DNA from 2 places in the Lysinibacillus sp. TE18511 genome. Region 1 is predicted to be linked to the other one. Evidence: riboswitches for the same ligand, from Rfam matches in the RefSeq annotation. Region 1 holds a riboswitch; the other holds the start of a gene.

Region 1 (4,824 bases):
ACCACATTTGCACCAGCTTGTGCTGCAATATCGAGCAAGCCTTTGACAGCTTCTCCATTAGCTAAGAAGTCGTCAACAATTAGGACGTTATCATCCTCATTTAAGAAATTTCGTGATACTGAAATATCATTTGTTTCATTTTTTGTGAAAGAATGTACTTTTGCAGAAAAAAGATTATCTGATAATGTTAAAGATTTACGTTTACGTGCAAATACTACAGGTGCCCCGATTTCAAGCCCTAGCATAACAGATGGTGCGATACCTGAAGATTCAATCGTTACTATTTTTGTAATAATTTGATCCGAGAAACGGTTGGCAAACTCATGACCAATTTCCTTCATTAGCATTGGGTCAATTTGATGATTTAAAAATGAATCTACTTTTAATACAGATGAAGATAAAACTTTACCTTCTTGCATAATTTTATCGTGCAATAACTTCATTTCCTTTATTTCCCTCTTTCTTAATTTAATAAAAAACGCTGAATACCTTGATCCATTCATCTACGAGTGGAGCAAAGCATTCAGCGTAAAAACGTCGAAACAAATAGAAAACGTCATCATCTTATATGAGATCTTCTAAAGCATTGCTACCCATAGTCGATTTATTTACGGTAAATCGGTAGAAACTTGCGAGCCATATTCTCGCTATTATATGAGTGAAACAGTATGAAGCTGTAATATATACCAATTATTCAAATCAGCACTTCATTCGGCAATGTTGCTATATGACTCACTGAATATAGATTGATTTTTCGGAATTTACTGGTATTTCAATAAATTTTAATTGTAAACGTTCGTGTTTTACAACCAACGTACTGATTATATCAGACAATTTTCCAGCAGGCTAGTCATTATTTTGTTAAATGGAAAGGCACTGTCATAATGACGACATTTTTGTTAAATAACAGCGTAGCGCGAATTAATAGACTCGATTGATTGTGTAACATATGATGCCATCCTTTTTTCGGTATAAATTGTGGGATAACAACTGTTACTCGATGTCCTGTTTTCACACATTGATGTTCAACCTTATTAATAAATTTCATCAACGGCTGTGTAATACTTCGATATGGTGAATAGTATGTTACAAGCCGTACATCTGGCTGCCAAGCTTTCCATTTCTCTTCAAAAGCTTTTGCGTCATCTTGATCGAAGGCTACGTAAAAGGCAATAATTTTGTCGACCTTTAATGAATGTGCGTAATGCAAAGTGTTTTCAACTACTTGCGTAATACCAGCCACAGGGACTATGAAAACATTCCCCTCAATAATAGGTAGCTCCTCATTATTTAATCTTAACTGCTCACCAACTGCTTGATAATGTTTTTTAATTCGATGAAACATCAAAATAATCATTGGTAAAAAGATAAACACTGGCCATACTTGAGGTAATTTCGTCACAAAAAACATCATGGCAACAATAAAGGAAATAACCGCTCCAATCGTATTTATTGCAAATTTTGCAACCCAACCTTTTGGCTTTTCACGCCACCATTTTCGCATCATTCCGGCCTGCGCTAACGTAAACGGAATAAAAACGCCAACTGCATAAAGTGGAATTAAATGTTCTGTTGCCCCATCAAATAAAATGATTAAGACAATGGCAGCTAAACCAAGCATCAAGATTCCATTTGAATAACCGAGACGATCCCCACGGATTTGGAACATTCTTGGGATAAAACGGTCCTTCGATAAATTGACTGCTAGTAAAGGAAAGGCTGAATAACCTGTATTTGCAGCGAGTACTAAAATCATTGCTGTTGTACCCTGCACTATATAGTAAAAGAAATTGCGTCCTACACTTGCCTCCGCAATTTGCGAAACAACTGTTTCTTCTGCATTTGGAGCAATTCCATAAAAATAAGCTAGACTCACAATACCGATAAATAGTACCGCTAAAATACCGCCCATCGCAAGTAACGTTTTAGACGCATTTTTTGGTCCTGGATCTTTAAAATTAGGAATAGCATTTGAAATGGCTTCTACACCAGTCAAAGCTGAGCTTCCTGATGCAAATGCCTTTAATAATATAAAAAGACTAATTCCTGCAACGGGTGTACCAACCTTTGGACTCAACTCTGCTGGAACTTGCCCTGTTGCTACATTATAAATCCCCACTCCAATTAATATCAGCATGACAGCTACAAACAAATATACTGGATACGCTAATATGGATGCAGATTCTGTAACACCACGTAGATTTAAAAGCGTTAAACATATAACAAAAAATACAGCGATTATCACGTTATAGGGATGTAGACTCGGAAATGCCGAAGTAATCGCATCTGTCCCCGCCGAAACACTTACCGCAACTGTTAAAATGTAATCGACAAGCAATGAACCACCAGCGACGAGACCGGCATTGACACCTAAATTTTCCCGAGATACTACGTATGCACCACCACCATGTGGATAAGCAAAAATAACTTGACGATACGAAAAAATAAGTGCTGCCAGTAACACAACTACGCCAGCAGCAATCGGTAGAGAATACCAAAAGGCAACAGTACTTACTGTCATGAGCACAATTAAAATTTGCTCAGGTCCATACGCTACTGATGACAAAGCATCTGATGACAGTATGGCAAGTGCCTTTCTTTTATTAAGCTTTTGCTCCCCTAATGTATCGGATCTCAACGGTTTTCCGATAACATAACGTTTGAATGAGGATTTCATATACAACACCTTCTAATTTCATGGGATGTATTTCGCATTTCTAAATCGATTACACCTTCGCATAATCGGTTTCTATGTTGTCCACTGGGGCTTATTTTCATTTTTGAATGAAGATAAAAAAAACGTCTACAAGTCATCACTAAATACGACTTGTAGACGCTCATTCGTCTGCCAAGCTCCAACTTTTCTGCTCTTAACGCTTACGAGGTTAGCTGTCGGATTCGGGCCTGAGTAGCCCTACCCTTCAAAAATGAAGAGATTCACCCCAAGGATTATTGTTAAACAATCCGTAAAAACTGGGTCCCCCGCGTTCAGTTGCTTCAGCGATTTAGAAATTTGAAACCTTTATAATGATGTCATATTACGCTCGTATTAAAAAAAAGTAAAGAAGAAAATTTTTTATTATTATAAGTGAAAAGCATAGATATTCTCTCAAGTAGTATGTAATTACTCGCAGAACTAAAAAAGCTATCTTAAAAGTATTGTCCCACTTTTAAGATAGCTTATGCACTTTAGTCCTCAATATCTTGTTCAAAGCCTATAATTTCACCTGTAGATGAATCAACCTCAACTTCGTATTCATGCTGTCCGTTTCTGATTTCGATTTCGTAAATCCCATCATCAAGCTTAATTTTAGTCACTGTACCTTTTGCCTTTGTTAAGGCCTTTTCAATAGCCTGCTCTTTTGTGATTTTAGTTGTTGTAGTGGAAGCAGTCATCTTGTCATACATATCATCTTGATCTCGACGTTCCTTCTTTTGCTTTAGTAGCTCACCTGTATAGGCGTCAAATTTTAAGTCATACTCTTCAGTATCAGTGTACACCTCAACCTCATAAACTGTGCGATAGACATCCTGGTCAAACTCAATATCAACTACCGTACCATCGACAACTGCTAATGCCTTTTTCTCAATTTCCTGCATTGTTAATACCTTTTTTTCTTGCGCATTACCTGTTAATAATGTTGTTGAGCCAATAGCAGCTCCAACGCCAAGTATACCGACCAACGCTGGGATTAAAATCATTTTTTTCATCTTCATCTGTTCATCTCTCCTTTGTTTTATCCCGCATACAACTGGCTGGAAGACCCTCAAGTCAAGCAGCTGAGGTAAACCAAACAGTTAAGCGGGGTTGTACTTTATCTATTCTTAGCTTATCAAGCGAAGATGATAGGACAATAAGAGAAACATTAGAATTTCATGAGAATCACTTAATGATCTTCATCCCATGTAACGGACATCACCTTTCCAGATATTGCATGTATTTGGAAAACAGCTTCTTCATTCTTAGCTTCAATTTCAACTAAATAAAAGCCACCATCCTCTGTTTCCTTATAATCAACAGAATCTACCTCACCATTTAGTTGTTGGAGAGCAATCTTCATTGCCTGCTCTTTAGAAATAACATTGACAATTTCTGGTTGTTCAACTGGCTGAACATCTTTTTTAGACAAAACATCACCTGTATAAGCATCGAGTGTGAGATCCCTTTGTTGACCCTCTTTTTCAACACGTACGGTGTAAATGTTATCTGCTAACACGACACTCTCAATATCCCCATAGTCTTTCTCAACCATATGTCGTATTTGCTCTTCTGTTAACGGTAATTTACTTTCCACTTCCTTCAATTTTAAATCTGTAGTTTGCTGTGTAGTTGCATCTAGCATCACCATATAAGTTGCACCATCTCGTGTAAATAGCATTTCATACTCGTTTCCTTGATTTTTAGCCTTTGTTACATGACCATTGTAGATCGTTTCAATATGATGAATTGCCTGTTCTTTACTAAGAGGCTCAATATGAAAGAAGCGATACTGAACAAACCATAGCGTTCCACTACAGAGAAGGATGATGGCACCAATGATCAATAGCCATTTTTTCATTGTTGCCCCTCCTTTGGTACACGTAGGGTAAAGCTTGAGCCCTCGCCAATTGTACTTTCAACATCAATCGTAATACCAAGCTGCCCTGCAAGTTCATGGGCAATAGCGAGCCCTAAGCCTGAGCCTCCAGTTTTACGGTTACGGTCCTCCGCCACACGATAAAAACGCTCAAATAAATGGGGAATATGTTCAGCTGGAATCCCAACCCCAAAATCTTGAATAGTAATGAGAACATACTCAGAAATGTCTGTAGCCTGTATGTGGA
Region 2 (4,824 bases), on a different contig from region 1:
TAACGTTAGACACATAGCCTTCTTCCGTTGTTGTCGCATCCAACAAGACTAACTTGTTTAAAACATGCATTTTTTTACCGAAAAATTTCATCAGAATCACCATTCCTATTATCGCTACAACAAGCGCAATGAAAATCGCTAAAATCATTTGCATCATGTTTGCACCTGCCAGTATTAGACTTAGTAATATAAGCACGCCACCTAAAACACCAACAATACCTCCGGGGACAAAAAACTCCGCAATGACAAGAGCTAAACCTACAATAAATAAAAGTAATGTTTCATAACCAGCGAAGCCCGCTACCATATGACCGAAGAAAAATAATCCAAGAGCTGACAATCCCATTACACCTGGAACACCAAATCCTGGCGAAAACAGCTCCATGACAAGCCCCAAACTAGCAATCGACAACAATATTGGTATTATTATTGGATTCGTAATAAAACGAGCAATTTTTTCTGAAAAAGTAGGTTCAATCTGTACGACATCACTACCTTTTAATTGCGTTTTTTCTAAAAGGTCTTGGAAATTTGAAACTGTTTCTTCAGAATAACCAACTTCTTTTGCCTCTGAAGCAGATAAAGTTAATAATTTCCCTTTTTCTGCTCGAAATTCTGGTAAATCAAAGGATGCATCAGCCATTGCTCGTGCATATTTTGGATTGCGATCTGACGATTCCGCAGCTGCTTCCATTTGAGCAAGCCACGCACTATGAGCCTTTAAATCTGCCATATTCCCTGCTGAGTCGATTACCGCAGCCGCACCGATTGTTCCATTTGGCACCATATAGATTTCATCCGCATGTAAGGCTAAAAAGGCACCTGCAGAATGCGCGTCTTTGTTAATATACGCAATCGTACGTATGTCCGTTGCATCCATAAGCATAGCAATATCACTCGCTGCATTCACGAAACCTCCAGGCGTATGAATGTCTAGAATTATTGCTTTTGCACCGTTTTCTTCCGCCTCTTTAAAAGCTCGTTCTAAAAATGCGTGAAGCCCTCGTTCTACTTCATCATGAATAGGTATGTGGTAGACCTTGCTACTTGCAAAAGCCGACGTTAATGGAAACGCTAACAAAAAAGTCATCCAAATAACTAATAAATAACTGAGGAACCTCCGTCTTCGCATCTTTTTCCCTCCCTTCCAACATGCTTCTCTTCTGTATATACGATTGACCATGTAAAAAGTTTCACAAATCCTAATAATTTTATTATACAGTGAATTTTACATCTGCGGGACTTTATTAATCGATATAGTTAACGATGTATCAACGGTAACATAAAAAGCCAAATGGATCGCAATGATCACATTCGGCTTCTTCGATATGTACGTAAATTTGAGCACAAAGTAAAATACCCGAAATTAATCAAAAAATGATTAATTTCAGGTATATTTTTGTCTGCTCAGTGAATCATACAATTGCGTGTTATGAACGTAGGGATTTTTAATGGGAAATTAAATTACCACTTACGTTTACGTGCAGCTTCTGATTTCTTTTTACGTTTAACGCTAGGTTTTTCGTAGAACTCGCGCTTTCTAACTTCTTGAATTGTACCACTTTTTGATACAGTACGTTTGAAGCGGCGAAGAGCATCTTCAAGCGATTCGTTTTTGCGAACGACAGTTTTTGACATCTCTCTTTCCCTCCCTCCGAACACACGTCAGTACACAAATAGGCAAATAACCTTCTGCTGTGTACTAAAGAATTATAACGTATTGTCTAAAAATGGTCAATAGAAAGTGTAAGAATTAATATGGTGAATTTTTAATTTTATTTCTTGAGGAATTTCAGGTTGATTTTTTGACCACAATATATTGAATCTTTTCATCATTGGAGGTATCTTTATCCCCGCTTATTATTAGGGCAGATTATACCCCACCTTGTTTGCTCTGGGCGTTATCGTGCCCGTTAATGTGGGATCAATATGTATTTCAAAAAATTTATGGTTTACAAAAAATAGAATATAGGCGTAGAATAATCACATTCAATTGCATTACAGCCTAATCTCAATAATTTTTGGGAACGGAGGAACCAGTATTTTGGGGTTAATTCTGCATGAGCAGAAGGAATGAGACACTCTTTCGCCATTCTACCCGTCAGCTAACTTCGTCGGCTCCAGCGAAGGAGGTCATGTTAGACCACTTTTATGAGTATGGTTATTTTTTATTCCTTTATAATCTTGAAGCATACAAAAACAGTTGGTCTTTTTATTATGTAAATTTATATTTTTTTTAGATGGTTTTAAAAATCTTTATCCAAACATTGAGGAGATTAACATGAAAACAGTAAAAAATAAATTAAATCCTCCTAAAATACTCGTGTTGGGCTTTGCAACTATTATCCTGATTGGAACGCTTTTGTTAACTCTTCCTATTTCGACAGAGAATGGTCAGGGACTTTCTTTTTTAGACGCCTTATTTACGGCGACTTCTGCAACCTGTGTAACTGGCTTGGTTGTTGTGGATACTGGCGATACATTTTCAGTATTTGGAGAACTAGTCATTTTATTTCTTATCCAAATTGGTGGATTAGGCTTTATGACGTTTGCAACATTATTATTTTTACTATTAGGAAAAAAAATTTCCTTAAAAGAAAGACTTTTATTAAAAGAGGCCTTCAATAATATTACAATGGCTGGTCTTGTCAGATTGGTTAGACGGATACTACTTTTTACTGCAGTAATTGAAATAATAGGTGGTTTAATTTTATCTATCCGTTTTTCGTTCGATATGCCTGTAGGTAAAGCTATATATTATGGTTTTTTCCATTCCATCTCGAATTTTAATAATGCTGGATTTGATTTAATGGGGGGCTTTAATGGGTTGACCGAATATGTAGACGACCCGTTTATCGTTTTAACTATTTGCGCTCTTATTACAATTGGGGGCTTAGGGTTTATCGTCATAAATGAACTATATGAATATCGGGAAACAAAACGCCTTTCCGTGCATTCAAAAATTGTATTAACCACAACGCTTATTTTAACAGTTGGCTCGACGTTTTTAATTTTCTTATTTGAATATGGAAATAGCAAAACCATTGGACCATTGTCTGAATGGGGCAAATTTCTTGGTTCATTATACCAAGCTGTTACCCCAAGGACTGCTGGTTCTAATACCCTTCCTATAGGAGACTTAACACAATCCACACTATTTTTAATCATCTTACTGATGTTCATTGGTGCAGGTTCTGGTTCCACTGCTGGCGGAATAAAAATTACAACCTTCGCGCTTTTAGTTGCCACGATGTGGTCACAAATTAGAGGGAAAGAAGATGTTGTCCTCTTTAGACGTAGAATCGTTAACGAAACAATATTAAAAGCTTTAACAGTCACAATGTGTGGAATGATGATTGTTATATTCGTCACGTTTGTCTTAAGTATTACCGAGCAAGGACATAGTTTTATGATGTATTTATTTGAGGCAACCTCTGCGTTTGCTACAGTTGGACTTTCAATGGGTCTAACTCCAGAGCTATCACCTGGTGGCCGACTCGTCATCATATTGACAATGTTTGCAGGTAGATTAGGTCCATTAACAATTGCTTTTGCCATAACAAAACGACGGAAATCTGAGGCATTCCGTCATCCTAAGGGAAATATTATGATTGGGTAATCACGATAAAGGAGTGTAGAGTGCAATGTCTATTAAACAATATGCTGTAATTGGCCTAGGTAGATTTGGAACAAGTGTAGCTCGCAGATTACATGAAGCTGGGCAGGAAGTTTTAGGAATCGACATTAATGAGGAAAGAGTCGAAGATGCCGAACTATATGTGACACATGCAGTAGTCGCTGACACGACAGAAGAAAAAGCTCTTACCTCTTTAGGAATAGGCAATTTCGATTATGTTATCGTTGCAATAGGAAATGATATGCAATCGAGCATTTTAACCGTATCGTTATTAAAAGAACTTGGCATCAAAAAAGTGATTGCAAAGGCTCTTGGAAAAAGACACGGGCAAGTTTTAGATAAAGTTGGGGCTGACTGGATTATCTATCCTGAAAGAGATATGGGAGAGCGAGTTGCCAATCAGCTTCTCTCCCCCAATATGCTAAACTATATTGAATTATCAAAAGAATACAGTATAGAAGAAATTATGATTCCTTCAAAGATGGCTGGACAAAATCTGCGAGATTTAGACCTTCGCGCGAAATATAATGTAAGTGTCATTGCCATTGTTCGAGAAGGAGACATTATCATTTCCCCCTCTCCTGAGCAGATTATTGAAAAGGAAGATTTATTAGTAATGATTGGTCACCGGAAGGATCTTGCTCTATTCGCAAATATCGAATAAGCAACCAAATAGGGTATATCAAAAGGAGTTTTCTTTTGATATACCCTATTTCTTTTTCTTACTATACAACCAATCTCTATAGCCTCTCTGAACAGTAGCTTAAAATTCCGCGAGACAAAAAGATATCAATCTATACCTCGGCATAATTGCGTTCGGAATCGGCTTTGTACTTGCACAAACAATTACTTTATTTTACTATCCCATTTTCCAGAAACGGCAGATAACATTAACCATGGCTCGATCACTAAATTAATGAAAATATGAGCTACGATTGGAGCAAAGGTACTTCTTCCAGCCATAATATATAACATCGCGAGAAAACTTCCTAAAATTGTAGTACATATAATCACAGGTAGTGCAATCTTCCAATCTCCTCTCAAAAGTATCCATGCACCGTGAGCCATTCCAAATAGTAATCCAGATATCAGTATTTGCAATAGATCTGAAAATGCAATAGATAATAAATATTCCATAAGTAAATGTCTAAAAAGCACTTCTTCAACTATTCCAGTCACAATAGCAG

What was found. Region 1 has a riboswitch for cyclic di-AMP ahead of ACVWXS_RS14595 (APC family permease). Riboswitches for the same ligand answer to the same signal wherever they lie in the genome.
Region 2: another riboswitch for cyclic di-AMP. It lies ahead of ACVWXS_RS19450 (TrkH family potassium uptake protein); the one in region 1 lies ahead of ACVWXS_RS14595 (APC family permease).

Annotation. Positions count from the first base shown of each region.
Region 1 covers NZ_JBSSFD010000019.1:16,907-21,730, reverse strand. Annotated here, with positions in the region: gene ACVWXS_RS14600 (xanthine phosphoribosyltransferase) at 1-443, opposite strand, end outside; purine riboswitch at 577-678, opposite strand; gene ACVWXS_RS14595 (APC family permease) at 854-2,677, opposite strand; cyclic di-AMP (ydaO/yuaA leader) riboswitch at 2,861-3,013, opposite strand; gene ACVWXS_RS14590 (PepSY domain-containing protein) at 3,190-3,717, opposite strand; gene ACVWXS_RS14585 (PepSY domain-containing protein) at 3,888-4,559, opposite strand; gene ACVWXS_RS14580 (HAMP domain-containing sensor histidine kinase) at 4,556-4,824, opposite strand, start outside.
Region 2 covers NZ_JBSSFD010000033.1:47,194-52,017, forward strand. Annotated here, with positions in the region: gene ACVWXS_RS19440 (NfeD family protein) at 1-1,132, opposite strand, end outside; gene rpsU (30S ribosomal protein S21) at 1,465-1,638, opposite strand; cyclic di-AMP (ydaO/yuaA leader) riboswitch at 1,993-2,135, shown strand; gene ACVWXS_RS19450 (TrkH family potassium uptake protein) at 2,282-3,619, shown strand; gene ACVWXS_RS19455 (potassium channel family protein) at 3,645-4,301, shown strand; gene ACVWXS_RS19460 (CPBP family intramembrane glutamic endopeptidase) at 4,484-4,824, opposite strand, start outside.